One region of the Mycobacterium sp. 2YAF39 genome, then DNA from elsewhere that is predicted to be linked to it. Evidence: riboswitches for the same ligand, from Rfam matches in the RefSeq annotation. Region 1 holds a riboswitch; the other holds the start of a gene.

Region 1 (7,187 bases):
GCCGTCGCGGCCGACCACCGAACCGCCCCAGGTGTACTCCACGCCGTAGCCGAGCGGTTCAGTGACGTCGAAGGCCGTGCGATCGCGGTTGAGCGCACCCGCGACGGCCCTGCCTTCGGGATTGGTCAGCGTGACGCGTTGGAACCAGCCGTCGCTCACCTTGACGCCGATGGACGCGGTCGGCGCCACGTCGGCGGTGGCGTTGGTCGGCTCGTAGGTCATCGACGGAGCGGGCGGCGCACTCGGCGCGCTGGGGGTGGGAATCGAGGCCTTCGAACAGGCCGCCAGGGCGCCCGGCGCGACAACCCCGACCGCGAGTGCGGTCAAGGCGCGCCGACGACTTATCGACGGCTGTGGATCGGCTGGGCTCACGTGGACCCAGGGTACCTAGAGAACGGCCCCGATCAGAATCGGCTCGGGTGTGAGTTCGATCCCGAATGTCTCTCGGACGCCCTCGCGTACCGCTCTGGCCAGCGCAATCACGTCGGCCGAGGTCGCACCACCCCGATTGGTCACAGCCAGCGCGTGCTTGGTCGAAAGCCGCGCGGGGGCGTCCTCGCCCGGGTAGCCCTTGGCGAAGCCCGCACGCTCCACCAGCCAGCCCGCGGCCAGCTTGACGCCGTCGGGCGCCGGGTAATGGGGCACGTCCCCATCGACGCGGCTTCGCAGCTGCTCGAACACCGCGGGGGCGACGACAGGGTTGGTGAAGAACGACCCGACGCTCCAGGTGTCGTGGTCGGGATCGTCGAGCACCATCCCCTTGCGGGCCCGCAGCGCCAGCACCGCCTCCCGCACACGGCCCGGATCGACCCGCGAGTCCGGTTCTGCGCCAAGCGCGTTGGCCAGCTCGCCATAGCGAAGCGGCGCGCTGCGCCCTTCGGGGTCCAAGTCGAACTCCACCTCGAGCACGATCGCCGCCGTCGAGTGCTTGAGAACGCTGGTGCGGTAGCCGAACTGCAACGCCGACGGTTCAACCCACCGATCTTCGCCGGTCCGCCGGTCGAGCAGTCGCACCCGCCGGATGGTGTCGGCGACCTCGGCGCCGTACGCGCCGACGTTCTGCACCGGTGTCGCACCGGCGGAACCCGGGATGCCCGAAAGGCATTCCAACCCACCCAGCCCGTACGCCAGCGAGGTCACGACCACGTCGTCCCACATCGCGCCCGCCTCCGCGCGCACGACGCTGCCCTCCACGGTGATCTCGGTGTTGGCGAGCAGCACGACGTCGAGGTTCCTCAACTCGTCGGACAACACGACGTTGGATCCGCCCGCCAATACCAGGGCGTCGCTTTCCGGACCGAGGGTGCGCGCCACGTCGATGACCTTCTGGGTGGTGTCGCAGGTGATCACGCGTCGCGCAACGGGTCCCACGCGCAGAGTGGTCAGCGGTGCCAGCGGCACCGACTCAGAAACGGACGCGCCCCCAATGAGCGAACTGACCACGGGCGGTAACGGTAGCGTGGCCAGCTATGCCGCGTTCATTCGACATGGCCACCGAATACGAGGGCAGCGTCGAACAGGTCCACCGCGCATTCCGCGAGGAGCGGTACTGGCTGGCCCGCTTGACCGAGTCCGGCGCCGACGCGTACTCGCTGGACAGGCTGGTGCTCGGCGACGACGGCGGCGTGGACATCGTTACGACCCAGACGGTGCTCGCCAGCCGGTTACCGGGCGTGGTGCAGCAGTTCCACCGCGGCGACCTGATACTGACCCGCGAAGAAGTGTGGTCGCCCGTCCACGACGGCCGGGCCGACGCGACGATCAAACTCACGATCAAGGCTGCACCCGCGAATCTGAGCGGCAGCGCCGTTCTGGTGCCCGCGAATCCCGGCACCGGCTCGCGACTCGATTTCACAGCCACCGTCCAGGTCGACATCCCGCTTGTCGGCGGCAAGGTCGAGACCTTCATCGGCAGCCAACTCGTCGACCTGCTGATCGCAGAGCAGCGCTTCACGACGCTCTGGATCAAGGAGAACGCTTAGGCGGCGTGGTGCAGGCCGTATGCCCCAGGTCAACCTAAAATCGCACTATGGGTGCCCCCATCGGCCAGCTCACCCGGGGCACCACGGGCTACAACCGACTCCGACGCAGCGACCGCTGGCTGGTGCATTCCCGACGGGTGCGCGCCGCACTGCTGTCCGCCGCCGATCCGTTGGTGATCGACCTCGGCTACGGCGCCCTGCCCGTCACGACCCTGGAGCTTGCCGAGCGGATGCGGGCGGTGCGTGGCGACGTCCGCGTCATCGGCCTGGAGATCCATCCGGACCGGGTCGCAGCGGCACGGGCCGCGGGCGGCGACTCGGTCGAATTCGCTCTCGGCGGTTTCGAACTGGCCGGCCGGAACCCGGTTCTGGTGCGTGCGTTCAACGTGCTGCGCCAATATCCCGTCGAGGCGGTGGCCGAGTCGTGGGCCACGATGCAGCGCCAATTGGCCCCCGGCGGTCTGATCGTCGACGGCACATGCGACGAACTCGGCAGGCTGTGCTGCTGGGTGCTCCTCGACGCGGACGGTCCGCTGAGCCTCACACTGGCCTGCGACCCGTTCGCCATCGAGCGTCCGTCCGATCTCGCCGAACGGCTACCCAAGGTGCTGATCCATCACAACGTCGAAGGCCAGCCGATCCACACGCTGCTGGCCGCGGCCGATCTGGCGTGGGCCGGCGCCGCGGGACACGGTGTTTTCGGCCCACGGATCCGTTGGCGCGCAATGCTGGATTCACTGCGCGCCAACGGATTTCCCGTGGAGCCACCGCGACGGCGGATGCGGGACGGTGTGCTTACGGTGCCGTGGGCGCAAGTGGCTCCGCGCTGACCAGGTCCGGCTCGGATGTGTCTGCCTCGGCGAGTGCGTCGTCGACGTCCTCGGCCACTCTGATGTCCAGACCCCGGATCGGCGCGGCGGGCGTCAGCAGCGCGATGACCACATAGGTGACCAACGACGTCGCGAACGCGATGAACGTCGGCCAGCCGTCGAACGACGCATCGACCAGCCCGTTGGGGATGTACAGGATCGTGTTGTCGAGTCCGTACATCGTCGGCGTCATCACGAACAGCACGAGGCGCACCGAGAGGCCGACCACGATCGACACCATGGCCGCGACGGAAGTGCCTTTGCGCCAGAACAATCCGAGGATGAACGGCACCACCAGACAAGCCAGCAAGAGATCGAACGCGAGGGTCAGCAGGATTCCGGTCTGCTTGACGTAGATCGCGATGAGGATCGAGATGAGCGTCATCGGAACCATCGCGATACGCGTCGCACGCAACAACGGGTCACGCTGGCCCGGAACATGCACGCGCCGAACGCCTCCCAGATTGCGCACCGAGACATTCGATATCGCCAGGATCGCGCCGTTGGCGGTGCTCATGGATGCCCCGACCAAGCCACACAACACGATGATGGTCAAGAACAGCGGCGCGTACTGATCGAGCAGGACGAACAGGATCGGCCCGTCGAGTTCGGCCGGCATGAACGCCTTCGCCGAGAGCACGACGATGCCGAACGGCACACAGATCGCCACCACCCCGGTGGCCGCACTGAAGCAGGCGCGGCGGGCCGTCTCCGGGGACTTGGCCGCGAAGACCCGCTGCATGAAGTCGATCGCGACGATATCCCCGATGCCGAGGGCGATCAGCGTCGCCCAGTTGATGACCGCGCCCTGCGCGGGATCGGTCATCTGACCCATATCCAATGGTCCTGTGCCCGCGGCGATCTCGATGCCGTGGGTCGTCGCCATCCAGATCAGCAGGCCGATAGCACCGACCAAGACCAGGGTCATCTGGATGATCGCCGTGTACGCATCGGCGATCAGCCCGCCCGTACCCGTGTACGCGACCGCGAGGGCCGCGATGACGACGGTGCCCAGCCAGTAGGGCATGCCGAGGAAGTAGTTGAACAGGAAGCCGCCCGCCACCAGGTTTCCGGCCACCAGGATGCAGAACCCCACGATCAGCATCAGCGATGCGACCGCCTCCACCCGACGCCCGAAGCGCAGTCGGTAATAGTCGGGGAAGGACGTCAGGCCCATCCGGTTCATCGGTTTTGCGAAGAACAGGCCGGTGAGGAACAGGCACAACGCGAGACCCAGTGGCAGGCAGGCACCCGCCCAGAAGCCGAATTCCGATGCCAGATCGGTGTTGCCGAGCGTGGCGTTGGTGTCGACGGCCGAACCCATCAAGGCGCCGCCGACCAAGACCAGAGGCAGCATGCGGCCACCGACCAGGAAGTTGGCGCTGTCGCCCGCGATTCTCTTGGAAACCAGGAATCCGACGAGGACGACGACGGCGATGGAAATCCCTACGCCGAGAAGAATCATGGGAGCCTCCTTTTACGAGGTGGAGCCTCCCGGGCTTTTGTCCCGCCGTGGAACGGCCCGCGTCGCTGCACAGCCGCTTGCATCTCTCGGACCAGACCCGGCGAGCCGGCGGAACCCTAGATGCGCCTCACATAGGCGAATGTGAGTCGTCCATCAGACAAACTCCGCACCGTTACGGCGGTTCGCGCATCGTGTTAACGCCGCGTTGCAATTACCCCCTGCCGGGCGGGGGGATCGCTGCCAAGATGAGGACCAGGAGCCCGCACGTGCTCCCCGGACGAGGCGCGTCGTACCCGGACAGCGACAAGACGACGCTCGAGGAGTCACGATGTCCGACCAACCAGAACCTCTCAATGCCGAGGGCGCATGGGCCCAGCAGGCCGAGGCCCGCCTGCCCGATCGCCGCGAGCGCGAGGAGATCGAACGCGGCCTGACCTACGGGCTCGAGGCGGCGCCGACGATCAACGACCGCCGGATCTCCACGTTCGTCCGCGGCGAGTTGCCGCACTTCGCCGGTGAACGCGGAACCTTCCTGAAATGTCCGTTCGTGGAGGACGTGAACCAGGTCGACGACGCCGAGGTCGCGATCTTCGGCGTGCCGCTGGACGCCGGGGCCACATACCGGCCGGGAACGCGCTTCGGCCCACAGGGAATAAGGCGCTCCACCAACCTTTTCGGCACCTACAACTACGAGTCGGGCGTGGATCTGCGCGAGCAGCTCAACATGGTCGACATCGGTGACGTGTTCACCATCCCGGGCAACCTGGAGAAGTCCTTCGATCAGATCAGCCAGGCGATGGCGCACGTCGTGTCCAAGGGTGTGATGCCGGTGGTGCTCGGCGGCGATCACTCCATCGGCTTCCCGACGATCCGCGGCATGACGCCCTACCTGGACGGCAACGTCGGCATCATCCACTTCGACCGTCATGTCGACACCCAGGAGTCCGACCTCGACGAGCGCATGCACACCACTCCGTGGTTCCACGCCACCAACATCAAGAACGCGCCCGCCACCAACCTGGTGCAGATCGGGATCGGTGGCTGGCAGGCACCGCGGGCGGGCGTCAAGGTCGGGCGGGAACGCCAGTCGACGGTCATCACGGTCGGCGACGTCGAGCGGGTCGGCGTCGAGAAGATCGCCGAGATGGCGCTGGAGATCGCATGGAAGGGCGCCAAGGCGGTGTACCTGTCCTTCGACATCGATGTGATCGACGCCGGCTTCGTTCCCGGCACCGGCTGGCCCGAGCCCGGCGGGCTGCTGCCCCGCGAGGCGCTGAACCTGGTCAAGATGGTGTCGGAACCGGGCTTGGCCGGTCTCGAGGTCGTCGAATGCTCACCGCCGTACGACTGGGCCGAGCAGACGGCGCTGTTGAGCTCGCGCGTGATCCTCGACAGCCTGGCTGCTCAGGTGCGGTCCGGGAAGCTCGGCAACAAGGCGGCCGCGCAGGACCGCGTCGCCTGGGGTCCGTAGGTACGTAGGCTCTGTTCTATGCGCGTGGCCCTGGCACAGATCCGCAGCGGCACCGACCCGTCGGCCAACCTCGCCCTGGTCGAGGACTACACGCGGCGCGCCGCCGACGCCGGCGCGCGGCTGGTGCTGTTCCCGGAGGCGACGATGTGCCGGCTCGGCATCCCGTTGGCCGGGATCGCCGAGCCACTGGACGGCGCGTGGGCGGCGGGGGTGCGACAGATCGCCGAGCGTTCAGGCATCGTCGTCGTCGCGGGCATGTTCACCCCCGCGGAAGACGGCAGGGTGAGCAACACCCTGATCGCCGCGGGGCCGGGAGTCGACGCACATTACGACAAGATCCACCTCTACGACGCGTTCGGCTTCACCGAGTCGAGCACTGTCGCGCCGGGCCACGAGCCCGTGGTGATCACGGTCGACGATGACTCCGGACCCGTCACCGTCGGCCTCACGTTGTGCTACGACGTTCGCTTCCCCGAGCTCTACGTCGAACTGGCGCGCCGCGGAGCGCAACTGATCACGGTCCACGCGTCGTGGGGCACCGGCCCGGGCAAGCTCGACCAGTGGACCCTGCTGGCCAGGGCCCGCGCCATCGACACCACGGGCTTCGTCGCCGCGGTCGATCAGGCATATCCGGGTGACGAGATCGCCGCTCTCGGGCCCACTGGAGTTGGCGGCAGCGTGGTCGCATCGCCCGTCGGAGAAATCATCGCGTCAGCAGGTGATGACCCGTCATTGCTCGTCACCGACATCGATCTCGACGCCGCCCGCAAAGTGCGCGAAACCATCGCGGTGATGAACAACCGCACGGACCATGCATGGGGTAAGGCAGAATCGCGGGGGTGACCGACCCCTGGGACCGCCGGAATCAACCACAGCGCCCGCCGCCGCAGCCGCAGTACCCGCAGGGCCCGCCGCAGTACGGGCAACGCCCTCCCCAGCAACCTCAGCGTCCGCCCCAGGGGCCGCCGCCGGCCTATGCCGCGCCGCCGCCCTCCGGACCACCTCAAGCTCCGGCGCCGCAGGCCCAGGAGCCCTCGCCACCCAAGAAGCGGAAGAGATCGCTGCGCGACCCGCTGTCGATCGTGCTGGTGCTCGTCATCGTCATCGCGGTCCTCGCGGCGGCGCTGATCGGCATCGAGTTGTACGCCCGAAACGAGGGCGAGACCAGAGTGGCCGCTGCCGTCGAGTGCCTCGTCGAGGATAAGGCCGATGTGTCGTTCGGATTCATGCCACCGTTCCTGATGCAGCATTTCTCCCGCCACTACACGAGCATCCACGTCGAAACCGCGGGCAATCAGATCCGCGATCTGTCGGGCATGAAAGCCGACGTGACGATCGAGGACGTGAACCTCAATGCCGACGCCGGCTCGGGCAGCGGCGGCACGATCGGCTCCCTCGTC
Region 2 (7,187 bases), on a different contig from region 1:
GAAATTCGTCTCAACCCGCATCATCACTGCCGACGTGAAACAGCTCGTCATGTTCTATGAGATGGTCACCGGTGCAACCGCCAACTGGGCTAACGAACTCTTCGCGGAGATTCCGACCGCTGTTGGCACGCTGGCCATCGGCAGCGACAAAACCGTCCCGCTGTTCGGGGATGGATCTGCTGAGCCAGCGGCAAACCGGACTGCGATCATCGAATTCATCGTCGATGATGCGGACGCCGAGTGGGAGCGACTTCGCGAACACGTCTCCGAAGTGGTCACCGAGCCGACAACGATGCCGTGGGGAAACCGCGCATTGTTGTTCCGGGATCCCGATGGGAACCTGGTCAACTTGTTCACTCCCGTCACGGAGGAAGCTCGGGCCAAATTCGGAGTTTGATCGTCGGTACGGGCTGTGCGGTGGCGCGGCCGAGTTTCCTTTCAACGTCTGGCGAGAAGACGCGCTAGTTGATGATTTCGGCGCTGCCATCCCGGAGGCCCGCGGCCAGTCGGTCTCGCCACATCTGGAGAGCTTCGGGTGTCAGTCGCGTCCAGTCGGTTACTTCGCCAACGACTCGGAGTGGTTCCCTGCTGCGATAGGAGCGGGTCGGATTGCCCGGGAACTTTTTGTCGGTCACGTTGGGATCGTTCTCGAACTCCCCGGTCGGTTCGACGACGTACACCCGCGGGACTCCGTCGCCGGCGGCGAGTTCCGCGGCGAGGCCCGCGCCGTCTCGCAACGCGGTGAAGTAGATGTGATTCATCACGATTTCTGCCCGGTAGTTGGAACGGAATCCGGCGGTGAAATGATCTCCAGGCCGCAATTCGGCTTTTGTGCCGTGATAGAAGGGCCCCTCGTCCAACGTCCCGTTCATTGCCAAGAGGTTATCAATCCCGGACTATCGTGACGTTGACCCACTAGCGCGAAGAAGCGATGGAATCGGAAGACCGATGAACGGCGATCTGATCGCGATCTATCGCGACTACTTGGCCTGCTTGAACGACCGACGCTGGAGCGACCTCGGGCGATTCGTGGCCGACGACGTCGTTCACAACGGACGCCGACTGGGTCTTGGCGGCTATCGAGCGATGCTGGAGTCTGACACCCACGCCGCGCCGGACCTCCAGTTCATCCCGGAGATCCTTGTCGCCGACGATCACGTCGTGTCTTGCAGACTGTTCTTTCGATGCTCGCCACTGCACACGTTCCTGGGTTTCGAGCCGCCGCTCGGGCAAGTGTCGTTTCCGGAGCACGTCTTCTACAGGTTCGACGATCGACAGATCGTCGAAGTCTGGTCGGTGATCGACAGGGAAACCATTCGCGAGCAGATATCCAAGACTCAGTAGCGCGGTGAAGCTGCCGGTGCCACTGTAACTTTGGCACTGAGGAGGGCGGTATGCGTGTCACGCGAATAACGGCGAACCTTCCCGTCGCAGACATTGAGGCGGCCAAGGATTTCTATGCCGGCTATCTGGGCCTGACCGACGAAGAGTTCAACTTGGGATGGGTGGCGCGTTTCACCTCACCCAGCACCGGCGCGAATGTGCAACTGGTGACCGGCGACGCAACCGCGGCCGAGGACTCGGTGATCTCCGTGCACGCCGACGACGTCGACGCCGCGTACGAGGAGGCGCGTACGCGGGGGTATGAGATCGTGCACCCGCTCACCGACGAGCCGTGGGGCGTACGCCGCTTCTTCGTCAGGGCACCCGACGGCAGCGTCGTCAACGTGGTGCAGCACCGTCACTGATTCACCCGAGGCGCGTGTGGTGACCGAGTTGACATTGCCACCCTTGCGCGGTTGTGACACCTTCGATAGCAGAGCCTCCAAGAAGGCTTCCGGACGATGGGTGCTGTACCCGGTGCGCGACAAGACGGCCCAGGAGAAACGTCATGTCGTGGGTAAGTCTCGTCGTATCCGGTGTCCTGGAGGCGGTCTGGGCAACAGCGCTCGGCAAGTCCGAAGGATTCAGCAAGCTGGCGCCGAGCGTGGTGTTCCTGGTCGCAATCGTCGCCAGCATGGCGGGCCTGGCCTATGCGATGCGGGACCTGCCGATCGGAACCGCATACGCAGTATGGGTGGGAATCGGTGCAGTTCTCACTGTGGGCTACGCGATGGCCGCCGGGCAGGAGCCGGCGTCATTGCTCAAGGCCGTGTTCCTGGTGATGATCATCGGTGGCGTTGTCGGGCTCAAGCTCGCCCACTGAGAACTGTTCGACCGGTCGTGCGCGCGGCCGATCTCTAGCCCTGCTCGATGAAGGAAATCACGAAGATCATGGCGAGCAGTCCGAAAATGGCGAGCGCGGACAGAAGGTCGCCCCATTGGAACGGGTAGAGCTCACCGTCGATCGACAGCACCAGCACCGTCTCGATCACGCCGAACAATATGAAGAACCCGCCGAAGACGGTACGGGACACCTTGCGATGCAACGCCGTACGTCGCATCTCGATCAAAACGGTCAACAGCAGCAATGGCAGGATCTGCGCCAACGCCGAAGCCGTCGGGCCGTCCATCACCACGATCGTCACGTGTCTGCTCCGCTCATCGCATCGGGACGCTATCAGGCGTCGGTGCCGTCAGCGGGGACCTCGACGGCGCCGTCATCCGATGCAGCAGCCATGCCGGCGGCACCGTCATCACCAGCGTGACCACGAACACTATTGACCACGAACCTGTGAAAACCGGCCACCGCAACACCGACGTCATCACGATCTCCATTGCGATCACGTGAAGCAGGAAGATCTCGTAGGAAATCTCTCCGAGCCAGACGACGGGAGCCGAGCTCAGCAATCGTTCGAATCCGTTCGGTCCGCTCAGCACCAACGGGGCGACGACCGCGCAGGCGATGGTGGCGTAGAGCGCGACCTTGACGAGGATCTGCCACAGCGCCACATCACCGTAAGGAACGTCCCCGGCGATCGACGTGGACACGATCAGATAACTGACCACCGTGAGCGGCCCTGCGATCAGCAGCGTCACGCGCGCTCCGACGGCCTGCAACACCGCCAGGACCATTCCGCCGACGAAGTAGAGCAGGTGGGCGGGCAGCCACATGCCGGCCGAGCTCGGTAACCAATCGGTGGCGGATTGCAGCCACAACCACAGGGGAGTGATCGCGGCAAGGCAGCACAGCCCCACCAGCAGCAGCCTCGGCCTCCAAATACCCTTGCAGAGCCCCGTCAACAGAAGAACGGCCATCAACGGCAATGCCATGTAGAAGGCGAATTCGACTGCCAGGCTCCAGGTTTGGGTCAGGCCCTGGTGCATCACGAAGAAATAAACCGGCTCGTAGATCTGCGTAAGGGTGAGGTGGTGCAGCAGACCTGTCCAGGTGTGCCCTGGATTGGGTCCGGCGTCACGGAACTGGTACAACGCGTATGCGATCAGGACGACGACGAGGTAGGCAGGCGCAATACGCCGTATGCGACGAATTGCATAGCGGCTCAACGACGGTAGCGATGTTCCGGACGCTGCTGCCCGTAACCATGGCCGAAACAGCAGGAATCCCGACAGGACGAAGAAGATCGGAACGCCGATCTCCAAGCGGGCGAAGAGCGCCCCGCTGTATCCATTCGTGAGCTGCCCGGTGCCATACGCCGCGTGAGTCCCGATGATCAGCAGCGCCGCCATCGCCCGCAGACCGGTGAGCGAAGCGGCTCGATCCGCGGGTATGAAAAGTCGCTGACTCTCCATAGGTTTCTCTCAGTTCACTCTCAGATGGTCAAGGCAAGCTGGGCTAATCATTTGTGAAATTTGAAGATTCAGGAGCGAACAAGACGTCATGACCAACACCGCCCCGCGTGCCCCGCGGCATCCTCACCGTCCGCCCTTCGCGGATCACGTTACGGGACAAGCACACCCGACTGACGTCAGCCCAATGTATCGCTCACCCTACGACTGGCGCTACCGGGGACCAGCGGTTGTGGCACCACCCTATGGCCCGTATCACACTGCGCATGAGGAAGTTACGGGCCCGATCCCGGTGCAGAAGCCGAAGCGGTCGCGTAACCGAATCGTGATGATCGGCGGAGCCCTCGCCGTCGCCGTGGTGAGCGGAGGGGTCGGAGCGGCCGCGGTCGCGACGCAATCGGACCCTGCGCCCGTCGCGCAGACCGCCGTCGCCAACGTGCCATCTGCCAGGCCCGCGGCGAATGTGCCCGCCGGGTCGGTGGAAGAAGTTGCCGCCAAGGTGATGCCCAGTGTGGTCAAGCTTCAGATCGACATGGGCAATCAGAGTGGGGAGGGTTCGGGCATCGTCCTCACCTCGGACGGCCTGATCCTGACCAACAATCACGTCGTCGCCGAGGCCGCCGGCCAACCGGGCCGTGGGAGCCGCGACGTTCGAGCCACCGTGTCCTTCTCCGACGGACAGACCGTTCCGTTCGAAGTCGTCGGAACCGATCCGACGGGCGATATCGCTGTCGTTCGCGCCCAAGGTGTTTCGGGCCTGACGCCGATCGCCATCGGATCGTCGGCCGACGTGAAGGTGGGCCAGGACGTCGTCGCCATCGGCTCACCGCTGGGCCTTCAGGGAACCGTGACAACGGGAATCGTCAGCGCACTGGACCGTCCCGTGTCCGCAGGAGATGGTTCCGGCGACGCGACATCGGTGATCGACGCCATCCAAACCGACGCGGCGATCAACCCGGGCAACTCCGGCGGCGCCCTGGTGAACATGAACGGGGAGCTGATTGGCGTGAACTCCGCGATCGCGACCCTCGGTGGCGGCCAAGAGGGTTCCGGGCCGCCGAACGGCTCGATCGGTCTCGGCTTTGCGATCCCGTCTGATCAGGCCAAGCGCATCGCCGACGAGTTGATATCGAACGGCACAGCCACCCACGGCTCGCTGGGGGTGCAACTGAGCAACGACCCCACCGCCGGTGGCGCGACGATCGCCAAGGTGGCTCAGGGAGGCCCAGCCGCCGCGGCCGGGCTACCCAGCGGCGCGGTGGTGACCAAGGTCGACGACCGTGTGATCGACGGCCCGGAGGCGCTGGTCGCGGCGGTCCGTTCGAAGGCGCCCGGTGACACCGTGACGCTCACCTACGTCGACGGGTCCGGCGCGGCTGAGACCACCCAGGTCACCCTCGGAGAGGCCTAGCCTTCATCGGGAGATGGCGCGGGTGCCGAAAATGCCTACTCCCCGCCAGGTTTGGTCGTGCTATCGCGGCGCCGCGGGTCTTCACGCACAGCCGGTCATACTTGGCGGGAACGCTGCCGCGTCGTTGACCGACTATGACTCCGGGTAGTCGTGTTCGGCGACCGCGATGGACGCGAAATATGCCACGGCGAGCGCCATGGCGGTGCCGAGTAACCAGTGCGATGGACGCTTGATGAACATGCGCATCAGACTGTGACGTGGCCCTTGGAGCATTCTTGGAAGCGTTACCTCCGGCGGCAACGAGATAGGGCACAATTCGCACGTGACCCCGCCGCAGCGCCCCGGTCAACCCGACTGGCGTGGCCGGGCCAGGCCACCGGCGCCGGAACCGGAGACCCAGCGGCTGCCGTCGGCCGGACGTCAGGAGCCGCCTACCGACCAGCTTCCCTCCGCGCGTCGATCCCCGCTGACCCGGCCGATCAGGAGAATCCGGCGGGCACCGTCACCGGCGGATGCCAGGCCGACGCAGGTGATCCCGCCGATAAAGGCGCCACCGCCACCGTCGTTCGGCGACACCTCGCGAACCGCGCGCCGCGGCAGTCGTCAGTCGATCATCCTGATCTTCGTCATCGTGCTCGCGCTGTTGGCAGGCGGGCTGGCGGCCGCGGAGCTCTACGCACGGCACCGCGCCGACACGATCCTGGTGGAGGTCGCCGAATGCGTCGTCGAGGACGGCGCCACCGTCTCGTTCGGTGTGAATCCGCCCTTCCTGTGGCAGTACATCACCGGCGACTACACCAATATCTCGGTCGCCACCGACGGAAAGAGGGTGCAGAGCGCCAACGGTATGACGGCCGAGGTCACCCTCGCGGATGTGCGGTTGAACGATTCCGGAGATTCCAAGGGCACCATCGGCTCGCTCAACGCGACGTTGAGCTGGAAGTCCGCCGGAATCAAGGACACCGTCGCCGAAAACCTGCCCGGCGTCGGCAATCTCGTCACCGGAGTGCGCACCGACCCCGCTGCGGGCACCGTGATTCTGGAGGCCGGCGACAACAACGTCACCGCCAAGCCCGTCGTCACCGACGGTGATCTGAATCTGCAGGTTCTCGAGGTCACCGGCCCGCTGCCGAAGGACGCGGTGCAGTCAGCGCTGGACGGGCTGACCAAGAAGCTGAACGACAACTATCCGCTCGGAATCCACGCCGACAGCGTCGACGTGACCGACACCGGCGTCGTCGGAAAGTTCTCCAGCCACAACGCCTCGATCCCGAGCGGGAACACGAACGCCTGCTTCGAGCGCCTGTAGCCGCTCAAACGCCCGGCTTGTCCCGACCGTCGGGGTCGTAGTACTCGCTGGTGTCAGTGCCCGGCGGCGGCTCTGCCATCCGATACAGCTGCGCCCTGGCGGATACGCCCACCGTCACCAGGAAAGCGAGGAGATCGCGACTCACGCCCTGGAGTCCGGGACTGTGACGGCGATTTCATCGCCCAGCTTGTATGCGGGCGCAAGCGGCAGTTCGTCTCCGCTCCAGAACACGCCAGGGTCGAACCAGTTGTAGTGCTTCTCCGTCGAGAGCAATCCCATCTCCTCGTAGGTGATGGCGACGGTTTCGGCGCAGTAGGCGGTCTCCAGGCCGACCTGGAGTTTCGCCTTTTTCCTTCGCTGGGTCGCCTCACTGACCTTGCTGTGCACGAACGGAATTCCCCGCGTGAAGTCCGCTGCGCTCAACCGGCCGCGAAACCACCGGCCGGTCAGCCGGGCGGTGCTCGGAAATGGTGTGCCGTCCATGCGGGCGACCACCTTGAGGGCGCGGTCCTCCTGCTCGCGGCTGGCGTACGGCGTCAGCTCGCGGAACCAGCAGCGCTGGTGATAGTTGTGCACCCATCGCTCCACGACCTGGCGTGCGTCGTTGAGCTGCACTCCGCGGTGATTGCCTCCTGTCCACATGTCAGTCAGCTTGTCGCCCAGTTCGGCATGCCAGATCAGTGGCGGCAGATCCTCGATCGCGATCGTCATCCCGACATGATTGACCGGGCTGTTGCTCATCGTCTGAATCGCGCGATCGGGCCCTGAACTGCCTCG

What was found. A riboswitch is a leader RNA that binds a small molecule or an ion and turns the genes downstream of it on or off. The one in region 1 is predicted to bind guanidine.
Region 2: it holds a riboswitch for guanidine, as region 1 does, so the genes downstream of both, AB4Z42_RS23470 (DMT family transporter) here and AB4Z42_RS01125 (agmatinase family protein) in region 1, are expected to answer to the same signal.

Annotation. Positions count from the first base shown of each region.
Region 1 covers NZ_JBFREZ010000001.1:233,180-240,366, reverse strand. Annotated here, with positions in the region: gene AB4Z42_RS01150 (L,D-transpeptidase) at 1-372, opposite strand, end outside; gene AB4Z42_RS01145 (UDP-N-acetylmuramate dehydrogenase) at 388-1,443, opposite strand; gene AB4Z42_RS01140 (DUF2505 domain-containing protein) at 1,470-1,982, shown strand; gene AB4Z42_RS01135 (class I SAM-dependent methyltransferase) at 2,030-2,812, shown strand; gene AB4Z42_RS01130 (sodium:solute symporter family protein) at 2,778-4,316, opposite strand; guanidine-I (ykkC/yxkD leader) riboswitch at 4,341-4,447, opposite strand; guanidine-III (ykkC-III) riboswitch at 4,569-4,634, shown strand; gene AB4Z42_RS01125 (agmatinase family protein) at 4,645-5,787, shown strand; gene AB4Z42_RS01120 (carbon-nitrogen hydrolase family protein) at 5,806-6,630, shown strand; gene AB4Z42_RS01115 (LmeA family phospholipid-binding protein) at 6,627-7,187, shown strand, end outside.
Region 2 covers NZ_JBFREZ010000009.1:94,280-101,466, forward strand. Annotated here, with positions in the region: gene AB4Z42_RS23450 (VOC family protein) at 1-397, shown strand, start outside; gene arr (NAD(+)--rifampin ADP-ribosyltransferase) at 462-872, opposite strand; gene AB4Z42_RS23460 (ester cyclase) at 949-1,344, shown strand; gene AB4Z42_RS23465 (VOC family protein) at 1,395-1,748, shown strand; guanidine-III (ykkC-III) riboswitch at 1,817-1,882, shown strand; gene AB4Z42_RS23470 (DMT family transporter) at 1,892-2,206, shown strand; gene AB4Z42_RS23475 (hypothetical protein) at 2,241-2,528, opposite strand; gene AB4Z42_RS23480 (acyltransferase family protein) at 2,542-3,693, opposite strand; gene AB4Z42_RS23485 (S1C family serine protease) at 3,782-5,101, shown strand; gene AB4Z42_RS23490 (LmeA family phospholipid-binding protein) at 5,424-6,410, shown strand; gene AB4Z42_RS23495 (hypothetical protein) at 6,415-6,555, opposite strand; gene AB4Z42_RS23500 (guanylate cyclase) at 6,552-7,187, opposite strand, start outside.